Regions from separate parts of the Lelliottia sp. GFLA7 genome, predicted to be linked through region 1. Evidence: predicted binding sites of a transcription regulator. Region 1 holds the regulator's gene; each other region holds the start of a gene.
What was found. The regulator sigma-54, encoded in region 1, starts transcription at its own class of promoters, with help from an activator protein. The targets are predictions, from matches to a motif close to GTTGGCACANNTTTCGCTNT.
Positions count from the first base shown of each region.

Region 1 (5,606 bases):
CATCCGGGATAGAAGTTGCCATTATCACCGGGCGTAAGGCTAAACTGGTAGAAGATCGCTGTGAGACATTGGGCATCACCCATCTGTATCAGGGCCAGTCTGACAAAATGGTCGCTTTCAGAGATTTACTGGCGAAACTGGCCATCGCACCTGAGAATGTGGCCTATGTCGGGGACGACCTGATTGACTGGCCGGTGATGGCTGAAGTGGGGTTAAGTATCGCCGTCGCCGATGCACATCCTCTGCTGATCCCGCGCGCGGACTATGTCACCCGGATCAACGGGGGGCGCGGTGCCGTTCGCGAGGTGTGCGATTTGTTATTGCTGGCACAGGGCAAGCTTGATGAGGCCAAAGGGCAATCGATATGAGTAAAACCAGACGTTGGGTTATCATTCTGCTTTCACTGGCCGTGTTGATATTGATTGGCGTGAATCTCGCTGACAATGACGATGCGCCAGCAGAAGTGGTCGCCACTAACGATCCGACCTATAAGAGCGATCACAGCGACACGGTGGTTTACAGCCCGGAAGGCGCGCTGAACTATCGCTTAATTGCCCAGCACGTTGAGTATTTTTCCGATGAAGGTATCTCGTGGTTTACTCAGCCGGTCATGACCACGTTTGACACCAATAAGGTGCCGACCTGGTCGATCAAATCTGACAGAGCAAAATTGACAAATGACCGTATGCTTTATCTGTACGGTCACGTAGAAGTGAACGCCCTGACCGCTGACTCTCAACTACGCAAAATTACGACAGATAATGCGCAGATCAACCTGGTGACTCAGGATGTGACGTCGCAAGATCTGGTGACGTTATACGGCACTACATTTAATTCCAGCGGTTTGAGAATGCGCGGGAACTTACGCAGCAAAAACGCCGAGCTGATTGAAAAGGTTAGAACCTCATATGAAATTCAAAATAAACAAACTCAGCCTTAATTTTGTTATCGCCAGCGCGCTGCTGGCCGCCAGTCTCCCTGCCCTTGCGGTGACAGGAGATACTGAGCAACCTATTCATATCGAGTCTGACACTCAGTCACTTGATATGCAGGGGAACGTTGTGACCTTCACGGGCAACGTCGTGATGACGCAGGGCACCATCAAAATCAATGCCGATAAAGTGGTTGTCACCCGTCCTGGCGGTGAACAAGGCAAAGAAATTATTGATGGCTACGGCAATCCGGCAACGTTCTATCAAATGCAGGATAACGGTAAGCCGGTTAAAGGCCACGCCTCGCACATGCACTATGAGCTGGCGAAGGACCTTGTCATCCTGACCGGCAATGCTTATCTAGAGCAGTTGGACAGCAACATCACCGGCGATAAGATCACTTATCTGGTGAAAGAGCAGAAAATGCAGGCATCCAGCGAGAAAGGTAAGCGCGTGACAACCGTACTGGTTCCGTCTCAGCTGCAGGACAAAGGGAAAACCCAGGCTCCCGCACAGAAAAAGAGTAACTAATTCGTTATGGCAACATTAACTGCAAAAAACCTCGCCAAAGCCTATAAAGGCCGCCGCGTCGTGGAAGATGTCAGTCTGACCGTTAACTCCGGCGAAATTGTTGGCCTGTTGGGTCCTAACGGTGCAGGTAAAACCACCACCTTTTACATGGTGGTTGGCATTGTTCCGCGCGATGCGGGCAACATCATCATTGATGATGAAGACATTAGCCTGCTGCCGCTGCACGCTCGCGCGCGTCGCGGGATTGGCTATCTGCCGCAGGAGGCGTCTATTTTCCGCCGTCTAAGCGTGTTCGACAATCTGATGGCCGTCCTGCAAATCCGTGACGATTTGACCGCTGAGCAGCGTCAGGATCGCGCCAACGAATTGATGGAAGAGTTCCATATCGAACACCTGCGCGACAGCCTCGGCCAGGCACTTTCGGGGGGTGAACGCCGCCGAGTAGAAATTGCTCGTGCCCTGGCAGCCAATCCGAAATTTATCCTTCTGGATGAACCATTTGCAGGCGTCGACCCCATCTCCGTTATCGACATTAAACGCATTATCGAACATCTGCGCGACAGCGGTCTCGGTGTGCTGATTACCGACCACAACGTGCGTGAAACGCTGGCCGTTTGTGAGCGCGCGTATATCGTCAGCCAGGGTCATTTAATTGCTCACGGCACGCCACTCGAAATCCTCGAAGATGAACATGTTAAGCGCGTGTACCTTGGGGAAGACTTCAGACTCTGATAGGGTAGAGGTTAAGTTACGCAGGACCGGAGAAAAACGCCCTGAACATGAAGCAAGGTTTGCAATTAAGGCTCAGCCAACAGTTGGCGATGACGCCACAGTTACAACAGGCGATCCGTCTGTTGCAACTGTCAACGTTAGAACTTCAGCAGGAACTGCAGCAAGCGCTGGACAGTAATCCACTGCTGGAGCAAACCGATCTTCATGAAGAGGTAGATACCCAGGAAAAGCAGGATACCGAAACGCTCGATACGGCAGATGCCCTTGAGCAAAAAGAGATGCCTGACGAGTTACCGCTAGATGCCAGCTGGGATGAAATTTACACCGCTGGAACCCCTTCCGGAACGCGCGCTGATTATCAGGATGATGAGTTACCGGTTTATCAGGGTGAGACCACGCAGTCGCTACAGGATTACCTGATGTGGCAGGTGGAGTTGACCCCTTTCACCGAAACCGATCGCGCGATTGCCACTTCCATTGTCGATGCCGTGGATGACACCGGGTATTTAACGGTGACCCTGGACGAAATTCTGGAAAGCATGGGTGATAGCGAAATCGAACTCGACGAGATCGAAGCCGTTCTCAAGCGCATTCAACGCTTTGACCCTGTCGGCGTCGCAGCAAAGGATCTGCGCGACTGTTTGCTGATCCAGCTTTCTCAGTTTGCAAAAGAGACGCCAAGACTCGACGAAGCGCGACTGATTATCAGCGAACATTTGGATTTGCTGGCGAATCATGATTTCCGCAGCCTGATGCGCGTGACGCGACTCAAAGAAGATGTACTGAAGGAAGCGGTGAATCTGATCCAGTCGCTCGATCCCCGGCCGGGGCAATCGATCCAAACCGGCGAACCCGAATATGTGATTCCTGACGTTCTGGTCCGAAAGCACAACGGTCTCTGGACCGTAGAACTCAATTCCGACAGCATTCCCCGCCTGCAAATCAACCAGCAATATGCTTCCATGTGCACCAGTGCGCGGAACGACTCCGACAATCAATATATTCGTAGCAATCTTCAGGAAGCGCGATGGCTGATCAAAAGCCTCGAAAGCCGAAATGATACGCTGCTACGCGTGAGTCGCTGCATTGTGGAACAGCAGCAAGGCTTTTTTGAGCAGGGCGAAGAATTTATGAAACCGATGGTTTTGGCAGATATTGCTCAAGCCGTTGAGATGCACGAATCGACCATTTCGCGTGTGACCACGCAGAAGTATCTGCACAGCCCGCGTGGTATTTTTGAGCTTAAGTATTTCTTCTCCAGTCATGTGAATACCGAAGGCGGCGGCGAAGCCTCGTCGACGGCAATTCGTGCTCTGGTTAAGAAGTTGATCGCCGCGGAAAACCCCGCGAAGCCACTGAGTGACAGTAAGTTAACCACCATGCTGTCCGATCAGGGTATCATGGTGGCACGTCGTACTGTTGCGAAGTATCGAGAGTCTTTATCCATTCCGCCGTCTAACCAGCGTAAACAACTGGTTTGACACAACCGATAAGGAAGACACTATGCAGCTCAACATCACAGGACACAATGTCGAAATCACTGAGGCTTTACGCGACTTTTTGAATACAAAATTCGCCAAGCTGGAGCAGTATTTCGAGAGGATCAATCAGGTCTACATTGTGTTGAAAGTGGAGAAAGTGACTCATATCTCGGACGCAACCCTGCACATAAACGGGGGCGAAATCCATGCCAGTGCGGAAGGGCAAGACATGTACGCGGCTATCGACGGCTTGATTGACAAACTTGCGCGACAGCTTAATAAACATAAAGATAAACTGAAACAACACTAATTGTCCGAGCAGTTAACGGGTGCAGGGCGGCCTGTTGTGATACACAACAGGCCATTTGTACAGTTAGCGCTTAGGTGAAATTATGATGAACAACGATTCCGGTCTTCAATTAAGTCATGTCCTTAACCAGGAATGTACCCGCAGTGGCGTTCACTGCCAGAGCAAAAAGCGCGCTCTGGAAATCATCAGTGAACTGGCCGCAAAACAGTTAAGCCTGCCACCTCAGGTGGTGTTTGAGGCCATTCTGACCCGTGAAAAAATGGGCAGTACCGGTATCGGCAATGGTATTGCCATTCCGCATGGCAAGCTGGAGGAGGACACACTGCGCGCCGTGGGCGTCTTTGTCCAACTGGAAACGCCGATCGCTTTTGATGCGATCGATAACCAGCCCGTCGATCTGCTTTTCGCTCTGCTGGTGCCTGCTGACCAGACCAAAACCCATTTGCATACGCTTTCGCTTGTGGCCAAGCGTCTGGCAGATAAAACAATTTGCCGCCGTCTGCGCGCAGCTCAAAGTGATGAGGAACTGTATCAAATTATCACCGAAGCGGAAGGCAATCAGGATGATGCGTAACCACAAGATGGCCTCCACATCTGCAGGCGCGAGGAGAAACGGAACATGGTGCTGATGATCGTCAGCGGTCGTTCGGGCTCGGGGAAATCCGTGGCCCTTCGAGCACTCGAAGATATGGGTTTTTATTGCGTCGATAACCTTCCGGTCGTGCTGCTACCAGAACTGGCGCGTACGCTAGCTGACAGACAAATTTCAGCTGCCGTCAGCATCGACGTCCGTAATATGCCGGAATCGCCGGAAGTCTTTGAGCAGGCGATGAGCAGCCTGCCAGAAACCTTCACTCCGCAATTGCTGTTCCTGGATGCCGATCGCAACACGCTGATTCGTCGCTACAGTGATACCCGACGTTTGCATCCGCTTTCCAGCAAAAATCTCTCCCTTGAGAGCGCTATCGACGAAGAGAGCGATTTGCTGGAGCCGCTGCGTTCCCGTGCCGATTTGATTGTCGACACCTCCGAGATGTCGGTTCATGAACTGGCCGAAATGCTGCGCACCCGCTTGCTGGGCAAACGTGAGCGTGAGCTCACCATGGTATTCGAATCGTTTGGCTTCAAACACGGGATCCCTATCGATGCGGATTATGTGTTTGACGTGCGCTTCCTACCCAACCCGCACTGGGACCCTAAACTGCGCCCAATGACCGGTCTGGATAAGCCTGTCGCAGCATTCCTCGACAGACATACAGAAGTTCACAATTTTATATACCAGACGCGAAGCTACCTTGAGCTATGGTTACCTATGCTGGAAACCAACAACCGCAGCTACCTGACCGTAGCCATTGGTTGTACCGGCGGTAAACATCGTTCGGTGTATATTGCTGAACAGCTGGCCGACTATTTCCGCTCACGCGGTAAAAACGTTCAGTCTCGTCATCGCACGCTGGAAAAACGCAAAACATGACCGTAAAACATACCGTTGAGATCACCAACAAGCTGGGCATGCACGCCCGTCCAGCGATGAAATTGTTTGAATTGATGCAGGGTTTTGACGCTGAAGTGTTGTTGCGTAACGACGAAGGCACCGAAGCCGAAGCCAACAGCGTTATC
Region 1 is NZ_JBWLAQ010000005.1:81,460-87,065, reverse strand. Features, by position in the region: gene kdsC (3-deoxy-manno-octulosonate-8-phosphatase KdsC) at 1-368, shown strand, start outside; gene lptC (LPS export ABC transporter periplasmic protein LptC) at 365-940, shown strand; gene lptA (lipopolysaccharide ABC transporter substrate-binding protein LptA) at 909-1,463, shown strand; gene lptB (LPS export ABC transporter ATP-binding protein) at 1,470-2,195, shown strand; gene rpoN (RNA polymerase factor sigma-54) at 2,243-3,676, shown strand; gene hpf (ribosome hibernation promoting factor) at 3,699-3,986, shown strand; gene ptsN (PTS IIA-like nitrogen regulatory protein PtsN) at 4,069-4,560, shown strand; gene rapZ (RNase adapter RapZ) at 4,606-5,460, shown strand; gene npr (PTS phosphocarrier protein NPr) at 5,457-5,606, shown strand, end outside.

Region 2 (5,606 bases), on a different contig from region 1:
CGTAAGCCTCTGTACCAATCACCATACTGACGTGACCGGGTGCTAAAAAAGCATCAATTCCGTTATCGGGTTCTTCCAGCAGGCTACGCAGCGTGGGGATCAGCGTGATGTGCTGGCAAAAAAAGAAGAAGTTATCGAGACCTTTTGCTTTTGCCTGTTGCAGGGTAATGGCTGTGGCGGGCATGGTGGTTTCAAACCCCAGGCCGAAAAACACCACTTTGCGCGTTGGATTTTCAGCCGCGAGCTTCAGAGCATCCACGGGTGAATAGACGATTCGCACATCCGCACCGCGCGCTCTGGCCTGTAACAGTGAGCCTTTTTTGCCCGGCACGCGCATCGCATCGCCAAAGGTGCAAAAAATCACCTCAGGCTGGCTGGCGATTTCGATGCAATTATCGATACGGCCCATCGGCAGCACGCACACCGGACAGCCCGGACCGTGGATAAACTCGATGTTTTCCGGCAGCAGCTGGTCAAGGCCAAATTTGAAGATGGCATGCGTGTGCCCGCCGCACACTTCCATAATCCGCAGCGGACGCTGTGCGGTGTAATCGAGTAATGTTGCCCGGGTTTTAAGGTGGGCGATAAGCCGCATCACCTGTTCCGGCGCGCGATATTCATCAACGTAGCGCATCGCTATCGCTCCTCGCCGTACAGCAGCGCGCCGACGTCCGGCTCGACTTCAAACATATTTTGCAGCGCCGCCAGGGTATCGCGGGCTTCGTCCTCGTCGATCAGGCTCATCGCAAAGCCCACGTGAACCAGCACCCACTGACCAAGACGCGATGCGCCGGTTTCGTCCACGCACCCGACCAGGGTGAGATCGACGTCGCGCAGCACGCCGCAGACTTCTACTTTTGCCTGGTTTCCATCGATGGAATGAATTTGTCCCGGAACGCCTATGCACATCGTTCGTTCTCCAGCCACGCGAGCCAGCTTTCCATGCCGTCTCCGCTTGTAGCGGACACTAGCAGGATCTGAATATCCGGGTTCACTTCGCGCGCGTACGCCAGGCATTTATCGACATCGAAATTCAGATACGGCAGCAGGTCGATTTTATTGAGCAGCATCAGCGAGGCAGCGGCAAACATATGCGGATATTTCAGCGGCTTGTCTTCCCCTTCGGTGACGGACAGCACTGCAACTTTGTGACGCTCGCCCAGATCAAAGCTCGCCGGACACACCAGATTGCCGACGTTTTCAATAAACAGAATGCCGTTATCGGCCAGCGGCAGACGCGGCGCAGCGTCGGCAATCATTTGCGCATCCAGATGACAGCCCTTACCGGTATTGACCTGAATAGCCGGGGTGCCGGTTTCGCGGATGCGTGCGGCGTCATTCACGGTTTGCTGATCGCCTTCGATAACCGCGCACGAGACGCTGCCGTTCAGGTGCTTGAGCGTTTCGGTTAGCAGAGTGGTTTTGCCTGAGCCGGGGCTAGAAACCAGGTTCAGCACCAGCTGTTGACGAGCGGCAAAGCGCGCGCGATTACGTGCAGCCAGCTGATTGTTTTTGTCCAGCACGTTGATTTCGACTTCCAACATTTTGCGCTGGCTCATGCCTGGCGAATGCGTCCCCGCTTCGCCGTGGCCGTAATGCAGATCGCCCGCATCCGACTGCTTCGGTGTGAACCGAATGCCGGTTAACGCCGCCGTGACGCGCGGTGCAGGGGAGAAAGGGGCGGAGCGAAACGCGGAGTGCGGGCGATGCTCATCGCCCTCGATATACAGGTTGCCTTCGGCGCAACCGCAGGTACTACACATGATTTACTCCTGGTCTATTTCGAGGCGCTGGATCTGCAAACCGTCGTCCGCCACGATGCGCAGCCCGACGTTCTGGCACTGCGGACAGAGGCGCACTTTAGAGGAGAGCAGCGTGACGTATTGCTGGCAGTGTTCACACCAGCATTCGGCCTGCTGTTCTTCTATATACAGCTGACAGCCTTCTGCCAGCGTGTCGCGGCACACCAGCTCAAAGCAAAAGGTGAGGGCGCTGGTTTCGACGCAGGAAAACGCCCCCACTTTCAGCCACACACCTGTCACGCGTTTCGCGTTGTGCGCTTTTGCCTGCTGTTCGATTAACTCCAGCGCTCGCTGGCAGAGGGTGATTTCGTGCATGACGCCTCCTCAATGATTTGCCCCATTAATGCAATAACGATGCCAGCTTAATTTTGATTAGGGTGTGACGATGACGCTGCTGACGAAATGACACGTCGACAGGCTGTCATTGACAGTTTGGATTGGATTAAATTCTATAAATTTCAACATGATAAAAATTGGCACAAAATCTGCTTAACAGCCGTATCTCCATTAACCGGATACCTGAGATGACTATTTGGGAAATTAGCGAAAAGGCGGATTACATCGCGCAACGCCATCAATCACTGCAGGAACAATGGCAGCATTACTGTAATTCGCTGGTTCAGGGGATCACCCTGTCAAAAGCGCGTCTGCATCACGCCATGAGCTGTGCGGCACAAGAGGATTTGTGCTTTGTCCTGTTCGGCCACTTCATGATTTACGTCACCCTGGCGGACACGTTTAACAGCCACACCATTCAGTACTTCGTCGAGACTAAAGAGGGCGAAAGAGAGCTGATTGCGCAGGCGCAGTTGATGGCCGACGGCATGGTTGACGGTCACGTTAGCAACCGCGATCGCCAGCAGGTGCTTGAACACTATCTGGAAAAAATCGCACCTGTTTACAACAACCTCTATTCCGCGGTTGAGCACGATTTACCGGTGGATTTAAAAGCGCTGGTGAGCGAGCCGCGCACCGTCTGATGTTTACGTGTCGAGACGTGTCGATATGACACTTTTTCGTCAAAAATGACTATGTCCTGAGGACTCCCCGGTGAACCGTTTTGTAATAGCTGACTCGACGGTCTGCATTGGCTGTCATACCTGTGAAGCGGCGTGTTCAGAAACGCACCGCCTGCACGGGTTGCAGTCGATGCCACGTTTGAAAGTCATGCGCAATGAGAAAGAGTCTGCGCCGCAGCTCTGCCATCATTGTGAGGACGCCCCCTGCGCGGGTGTCTGTCCTGTCAACGCCATCACCCGCGTTGAGGGTGCTGTGCAGCTCAATGAAAGCCTGTGCGTGAGCTGCAAACTGTGCGGCATCGCCTGTCCATTTGGTGCCATTGAATTTTCCGGCAGCCGTCCGCTGCACATTCCTGCCAATGCTAATTCGCCAAAAGCGCCCCCTGCGCCACCGGCTCCGGCGCGCGTCAGTACGCTGCTGGATTGGGTGCCTGGCGTGCGTGCCGTGGCGGTGAAATGCGATTTGTGCAGCTTTGACGAGCAAGGCCCAGCCTGTGTTCGCACCTGTCCGACAAAGGCGCTGATTCTGGTGAATATTCGTGATATTGCGCGCAGCAGCAAACGCAAACGTGAGCTGACCGTGAATACCGATTTCGGCGATCTGTCGCTGTTTCAGACGCAAAATGAGGGGGCGAAATGAACGCTGTCGATTTAGTTATCAGCGCTGTAGCGTGCCTGACGGTGACGGCGGTTCTGTCACTTCTCCTCTCGTTTTATAAACCGCTGAGCGGCTGGGTTGCCGGGCTTGGCGGCGCAGTGGGCAGCGTGATGACGTTCGCTGCGGGTGTTGTCGTGTTGACGCGCGGGCTGAGTGCCGCGGCGGTGATTCCTGTTATCCATCACAGCATTGCCCTTACGCCGCTCAACGCCATCTGGCTGGTGACCTTTGGTTTGTGCGGGCTGTTTATCAGCCTGTTTAACATCGACTGGCATCGTCATTCGCAGACCAAACCGAACGGGCTGTTGGTCAATTTGCTGCTGGCGACCGCCATTTGTGCCGTAGTCGCCAGCAATCTCGCGGCGCTGGTGGTGATGTCCGAAATCATGGCGTTATGCGGGGTGTTTCTCACCGGATGCACGCAGTCTGGCAAGCTGTGGTTTGCGCTGGGACGCCTGGGAACGCTGCTGCTGGCGCTGGCGTGCTGGTTAACGTGGCAACGCTACGCCACGCTGGATCTGGTGTTGATCAATGAACGCACGCAGTTGTTGCCATTAGGTGCCGACATCTGGCTGCTGGGGATGGCTGGCTTCGGTTTACTGGCGGGGATTATTCCGCTGCACGGCTGGGCTCCCCAGGCACATGCGAACGCTTCTGCTCCTGCCGCGACGCTGTTTTCAACCGTGGTGATGAAAGTCGGTCTGTTCGGCATGTTGACGCTGACGCTGGTGGGTGGACAACCGCCACTGTGGTGGGGCGTGGTGCTGTTGCTGGTCGGGATGCTCACCGCTTTCGTGGGCGGACTGTATGCCCTGATGGAGCACAATATCCAGCGTTTGCTGGCGTACCACACGCTCGAAAACATCGGCATCATTTTGCTGGGCTTTGGCGCAGGCGTGACCGGGCTTGCATTGAACCAACCGACCTTGATTGCGGCCGGATTTATCGGCGGGCTCTACCACCTCATCAACCACAGCCTGTTTAAAAGCACTCTGTTTCTGGGCGCGGGCAGCGTCTGGTTCCGCACCGGGCATCGCGACATCGAAAAGCTCGGCGGGATCGGCAAAAAAATGCCGCTTATCTCGCTTGCCATGCTGGTCGGGCTGATGGCGATGGCCGCACTGCCGCCGCTGAACGGCTTTGCGGGCGAATGGGTTATCTACCAGTCGTTCTTTGCGCTCGGCCAGAGCGACGTGTTTATTGCACGCCTTCTTGGCCCGCTATTGGCGGTGGGTTTAGCCATTACCGGGGCGCTGGCGGTGATGTGTATGGCGAAAGTGTATGGGGTGACGTTCCTGGGCGCGCCACGTACCCGTGAAGCCAGACAGGCCTTTAGCGCACCTTTCCTGATGACGACGAGCGTGGTTCTGCTGGCGATGTGCTGTATCGCTGGCGGCGTTGCAGCGCCGTGGCTGCTGCCGCTGTTGGGAACGGCTGTTCCGCTGCCGCTGACGACAGCGCACACCACCGTTTCTCAACCGATGATTGCGCTGCTGCTGATTGCCGCGCCACTGCTGCCGTTCGTGCTGATGCTGTTCTTCAAACGCGATCGCCTGCCTGCCCGTTCGCGCGGCGCGGCATGGGCCTGCGGGTATGAACACGAAGAATCCATGGTGATCACCGCCCACGGCTTTGCGATGCCGGTAAAAGAAAACTTTTCTGCCGTGCTGAAACTGCGCGAAAAGCTCAATCCGGTGGGCTGGGTTCCTGGCTGGCAGAGCACTGCCGCACCCGGCTTATTCCGTCGCCTCGCCGTGATCGAACTGGCGGTGCTGGTGGTGATTGTGATTTCACGAGGAGCCTGACATGAGTTTGTTACTGGCATTACTTCAGGCGCTGGTGTTGTTCGCCGTCGCGCCACTGCTCTCTGGCGTGACCCGCGTGGCGCGTGCGCGGATGCATAACCGTCGTGGTCCAGGCGTGCTGCAGGAATATCGTGACCTCTTCAAGCTGATGGGGCGTCAAAGCATTGCGCCCGATGCGGCGGGCTGGGTGTTTCGTCTGACGCCGTTCGTGATGGTCGGCGTGATGCTGACCATTGCCACCGCGCTGCCGGTGGTGACCGTGTGGTCACCGTTGCCTGTTTTGGGCGATCTGATCACCCTGATTTACCTCTTTGCTATCGCG
Region 2 is NZ_JBWLAQ010000004.1:40,101-45,706, reverse strand. Features, by position in the region: gene hypD (hydrogenase formation protein HypD) at 1-634, opposite strand, end outside; gene AC07RN_RS13265 (HypC/HybG/HupF family hydrogenase formation chaperone) at 637-909, opposite strand; gene hypB (hydrogenase nickel incorporation protein HypB) at 900-1,763, opposite strand; gene hypA (hydrogenase maturation nickel metallochaperone HypA) at 1,767-2,117, opposite strand; gene hycA (formate hydrogenlyase regulator HycA) at 2,327-2,782, shown strand; gene AC07RN_RS13245 (4Fe-4S dicluster domain-containing protein) at 2,853-3,461, shown strand; gene hycC (formate hydrogenlyase subunit 3) at 3,458-5,284, shown strand; gene AC07RN_RS13235 (respiratory chain complex I subunit 1 family protein) at 5,286-5,606, shown strand, end outside.
Region 2: a site for sigma-54 is predicted at 2,145-2,164, ahead of hypA (hydrogenase maturation nickel metallochaperone HypA). Genes of this name have one in related genera too.

Region 3 (5,606 bases), on a different contig from region 1:
ATTGAGTTGCCGTTGCTGGGCGATTTGATTATCTGCCGCCAGGTGGTTGAACAGGAAGCCAAAGAACAGCAAAAACCGCTCGACGCGCACTGGGCGCATATGGTCATTCACGGTAGCCTGCATCTGCTTGGCTACGATCATATCGAAGACGAAGAAGCGGAAGAGATGGAATCCCTTGAGACAGAGATAATGCTTGCTCTGGGCTATGAGGATCCGTACATTGCCGAGAAAGAATAGTCAGTTAAGCTTCAATAGCTGAACTGACAAATCATGCCGCCGCAAAGGGATATTTCCTGCGGCGGTGCGCTTTACACTGACGAGAGAACCCTTAACAAACGCCATGAGCGACGACAATTCACACAGTAGCGACACGACAACCAGTAAGAAGGGATTTTTCTCCCTCATTCTGAGCCAGCTTTTCCACGGTGAACCGAAAAATCGTGATGAACTTCTGGAGCTGATTCGTGATTCCGGGCAGAACGATCTTATCGACGAAGATACGCGCGAAATGCTCGAAGGGGTCATGGACATCGCCGACCAGCGCGTTCGCGATATCATGATTCCCCGCTCGCAGATGATTACCCTGAAACGCAACCAAACGTTGGACGAGTGCCTCGATGTCATTATCGAATCCGCCCACTCGCGTTTCCCTGTCATCAGCGAAGACAAAGATCACATCGAAGGGATTCTGATGGCGAAAGATCTGCTGCCGTTTATGCGCAGCGATTCCGAAGCCTTCAGCATGGAAAAAGTGTTACGCCAGGCGGTGGTGGTTCCGGAAAGTAAGCGTGTTGACCGCATGCTGAAAGAGTTCCGCTCCCAACGCTACCACATGGCGATTGTTATCGATGAATTTGGCGGCGTTTCTGGCCTTGTTACGATTGAAGACATTCTCGAACTGATTGTCGGCGAAATTGAAGACGAATATGACGAAGAAGACGATATCGAATTCCGTCAGCTAAGTCGTCATACCTGGACCGTGCGCGCGCTGGCCTCTATTGAAGAGTTCAACGAGACATTCGGCACCCACTTCAGCGATGAAGAAGTCGATACCATCGGTGGTTTGGTGATGCAGGCGTTTGGTCATCTTCCTGCGCGTGGCGAATCCGTTGAAATCGACGGTTACCAGTTTAAGGTCGCCATGGCCGACAGTCGCCGTATTATACAGGTTCACGTCAGAATGCCGGACGACTCCCCGGTACCAAAACTGGAAGACTAATGTAAATGGCATTTGCCCCATTATTTGAACGCCAGCGCGTACGTTTGCTGCTGGCGCTGTTACTCGGAGCCAGCGGAACGCTGGCTTTTTCTCCTTACGACATCTGGCCCGCAGCCCTTATTTCGCTGATGGGTTTGCAAGGATTAACGCTTAACCGTCGTCCGGTACAGGCCGCCGCAATCGGCTACTTCTGGGGGCTTGGCCTGTTCGGTTCAGGCATCAATTGGGTGTACGTCAGTATCGCGCAGTTTGGCGGAATGCCGGGGCCGGTTAACGTGTTCCTTGTGGTGCTGCTGGCCGCTTATCTTTCACTGTATACCGGTTTGTTTGCAGGCATTCTTTCTCGCCTGTGGCCTAAAACGACCTGGATTCGTGTGGCCATTGCTGCGCCTGTCGTCTGGCAAATCACCGAATTCCTGCGCGGATGGGTCTTAACCGGGTTCCCGTGGCTCCAGTTCGGTTACAGCCAGATTGATGGTCCATTGAAAGGGCTGGCACCTGTCATGGGCGTTGAGGCGATCAACTTCCTGCTGATGGTGGTCAGCAGCCTGCTCGTTCTGGCGCTGATTAAACGTCACTGGAAACCACTGGTTATCGCGGTTGTGCTGTTCGCACTGCCCTTCCCGCTGCGTTATATCCAGTGGTTTACGCTGGAGCCTGAACGCGCCACCCAGGTGTCTATGGTGCAGGGCAATATCCCTCAGTCCCTGAAGTGGGACGAGAATCAGCTGATTAACACCCTGAAAATCTATCTCGATGCGACGCAAAAAGAGATGGGTAAATCGCAGCTGATTATCTGGCCTGAATCTGCGATTCCGGATCTGGAAATCAATCAGCAACGTTTTCTGAGCATGATGGACGATCTGCTGCGTGCCCGTAATAGCACCCTGATCACCGGGATTGTCGACGCGCGGCTGAACAAGCAAAACCGTTACGACACCTACAACACCATCATTACGCTCGGGAAAGACAATCCGTACAGCTACGAGTCGACCAACCGCTACAACAAAAACCATCTGGTTCCGTTTGGCGAATTTGTCCCTCTGGAATCGATTCTGCGACCGTTGGCACCCTTCTTCGATCTGCCGATGTCGTCGTTTAGCCGCGGCCCCTACGTTCAGCCACAACTGCATGCGCATGGGTTAGCGCTGACCCCTGCTATTTGCTACGAAATCATTCTTGGCGAGCAGGTCCGCGACAACTTCCGCCCGGACACCGATTATCTGCTGACCATTTCGAATGATGCCTGGTTTGGTAAGTCGATTGGCCCATGGCAACACTTCCAGATGGCGCGTATGCGTTCGCTGGAACTGGCCCGACCGCTACTGCGCAGCACCAATAACGGCATCACCGCAGTGATTGGTCCGCAGGGCGAAATCCAGGCAATGATCCCGCAGTTTACCCGTGCGGTATTAACCACGAAAGTCACGCCGACCACTGGCCTGACGCCATACGCTCGTACCGGGAACTGGCCGCTGTGGATCCTGACTGCGCTGTTTGGTTTTGGCGCGCTGCTCATGAGTTTACGCCAGCGTCGTCGTTAAGCCCTTCCTCTAGCCCGGCCACGCGTTGTGTGCCGGGCAAACAAATCCTGCCTTATCTGCCATTTCTGGCACACCTATTGCTTTGTTAAATCACATATTCAGTCGTTTGGCTTAACGTGCAACTCAGTCGCACCATCGCAGTTCATAGGTAGCACCGAAACGGTGCAACGAGAGATTTTTGCCTTTGAATGGTGCGGCGCGCTTCGCAAAAATAAACAATAACGCAGCAAAATCTTTACATTAAGCCAGACTAAATGTTAACAAGCTTGCATAACACTGCACTCGCATAGCGCGAGATATAACAACATCACAATGGGTATCGATGCGTCTCTGGCGCAGATAATAAAAGGAGTTGGGTATGCAATTACGTAAACTGGCCACAGCAATGCTGGTGATGGGAATGTCCGCAAGCGTCGTTCACGCTGAAGACGCCCCGGCTGCCGGGAGCACTCTCGACAAGATTGCCAAAAATGGCGTGATCGTGGTCGGCCACCGTGAATCTTCCGTCCCGTTCTCATACTACGACAACACGCAAAAAGTCGTGGGTTACTCACAGGATTACTCCAACGCAATCGTTGAAGCCGTCAAGAAAAAGCTGAACAAGCCCGATCTTGAGGTGAAGCTGATTCCAATTACCTCACAAAACCGTATTCCGCTGCTGCAAAACGGCACCTTCGATTTTGAATGTGGTTCTACAACGAACAACCTTGAGCGTCAAAAACAAGCGGCCTTCTCCGACACCATTTTCGTGGTGGGTACGCGTCTGCTGACCAAAAAAGGCGGCGACATCAAAGACTTCGCGGACCTGAAAGGCAAAGCGGTTGTTGTGACCTCGGGTACCACTTCTGAAGTTCTGCTGCACAAGCTGAATGAAGAGAAGAAAATGGACATGCGCATCATCAGCGCGAAAGACCACGGTGACTCCTTCCGTACGCTGGAAAGCGGTCGTGCGGTAGCCTTCATGATGGATGATGCTCTGCTGGCTGGCGAACGTGCGAAAGCGAAGAAACCAGACAACTGGGAAATCGTTGGCACAGCGCAGTCCAAAGAAGCTTACGGCTGCATGCTGCGTAAAGACGATGCGGACTTCAAAAAGCTGATCGATGACACCATCGCGAAGACGCAGACGTCTGGCGAAGCGGAAAAATGGTTCGATAAGTGGTTCAAGAACCCGATTCCACCAAAAAATCTCAACATGAACTTTGAACTGTCTAGCGACATGAAAGCCCTGTTCAAAGAACCAAACGACAAAGCACTTAACTAATTAGAACCATAGGGGCGGGATCTCCTGCCCTCTCGATTGTCGGGAAGCGTGGACAGACTATACGCTGAGTGGTCGTTCCCCACTCAGCGCGAAAATTGAGCTTCTCACCAATCTTCGAGGGTAGCGCTGCTACCCTTTTTTTTCTGGAGTTGATTATGTCAATAGACTGGAACTGGGGCATTTTTCTGCAACAAGCCCCGTTCGGCAACACAACCTATCTCGGCTGGCTGTGGAGCGGTTTTCAGGTCACCGTTGCGCTGTCGATAACAGCCTGGATTATCGCTTTCCTTGTCGGCTCACTGTTCGGTATTTTGCGTACCGTACCTAACCGCTTTCTCTCTTCTCTTGGCACACTTTACGTTGAACTGTTCCGTAACGTTCCGTTAATCGTGCAGTTCTTTACGTGGTATCTGGTCGTTCCTGAACTGCTACCTGAAAATCTCGGGATGTGGTTTAAGTCGGAACTGGACCCTAACATTCAGTTCTTCGTCTCCTCCATGCTCTGCCTTGGATTGTTCACCGCGGCGCGCGTCTGTGAGCAGGTTCGTTCGGGCATCCAGTCTCTGCCGCGCGGGCAAAAAAATGCCGCGCTGGCGATGGGGCTGACGCTGCCACAAGCCTACCGCTACGTGCTGCTGCCAAACGCCTATCGCGTGATCGTGCCACCAATGACCTCAGAGATGATGAACCTGGTGAAGAATTCCGCCATCGCCTCGACCATCGGTCTGGTCGATATGGCGGCGCAAGCGGGCAAGCTTTTGGATTACTCCGCGCACGCGTGGGAATCCTTCACCGCAATCACGCTCGCCTATGTGCTGATTAATACTGTCATCATGCTGGTGATGAACTTGGTTGAACGTAAAACTCGCCTGCCGGGCAATCTGGGGGGCAAATAATGTACGAGTTTGACTGGAGTTCCATCGTCCCATCGATGCCGTATCTGTTGGACGGGCTGTTGATTACCTTAAAAATCACCGTCATCGCCATCGTTATCGGTATTGTCTGGGGCACAATTCTGGCGGTCATGCGCCTGTCGAGCTTTAAACCGTTCGCCTGGTTCGCCACGGCTTATGTCAATGTTTTCCGCTCCATTCCACTGGTAATGGTGCTGCTGTGGTTTTATCTGATCGTACCGGGTCTGTTGCAAAATGTACTTGGGCTTTCGCCGAAAGCGGATATCCGCCTGATCTCTGCGATGGTCGCTTTCTCGATGTTTGAGGCGGCTTATTATTCCGAAATTATTCGCGCAGGTATTCAGAGCATTTCGCGTGGGCAATCCAGCGCAGCGCTTGCGCTGGGGATGACTCACTGGCAGTCAATGAAGCTCATTATTCTGCCGCAGGCGTTTCGCGCCATGGTTCCACTGCTGCTCACGCAGGGCATAGTCCTCTTCCAGGATACGTCGCTGGTGTATGTGCTGAGCCTCGCGGACTTCTTCCGTACAGCCTCCACAATCGGTGAGCGTGACGGTACGCAGGTGGAGATGATCCTGTTCGCAGGTGCGGTTTATTTTGCAATTAGTTTAAGTGCATCGCTATTGGTCAGCTGGCTGAAGAAAAGGACAGTGCAATGATTTCCC
Region 3 is NZ_JBWLAQ010000001.1:806,573-812,178, forward strand. Features, by position in the region: gene ybeY (rRNA maturation RNase YbeY) at 1-237, shown strand, start outside; gene corC (CNNM family magnesium/cobalt transport protein CorC) at 341-1,219, shown strand; gene lnt (apolipoprotein N-acyltransferase) at 1,225-2,763, shown strand; gene AC07RN_RS03965 (amino acid ABC transporter substrate-binding protein) at 3,122-4,027, shown strand; gene AC07RN_RS03970 (amino acid ABC transporter permease) at 4,183-4,923, shown strand; gene gltK (glutamate/aspartate ABC transporter permease GltK) at 4,923-5,600, shown strand; gene AC07RN_RS03980 (amino acid ABC transporter ATP-binding protein) at 5,597-5,606, shown strand, end outside.
Region 3: a site for sigma-54 is predicted at 2,828-2,847, ahead of AC07RN_RS03965 (amino acid ABC transporter substrate-binding protein). Genes of this name have one in related genera too.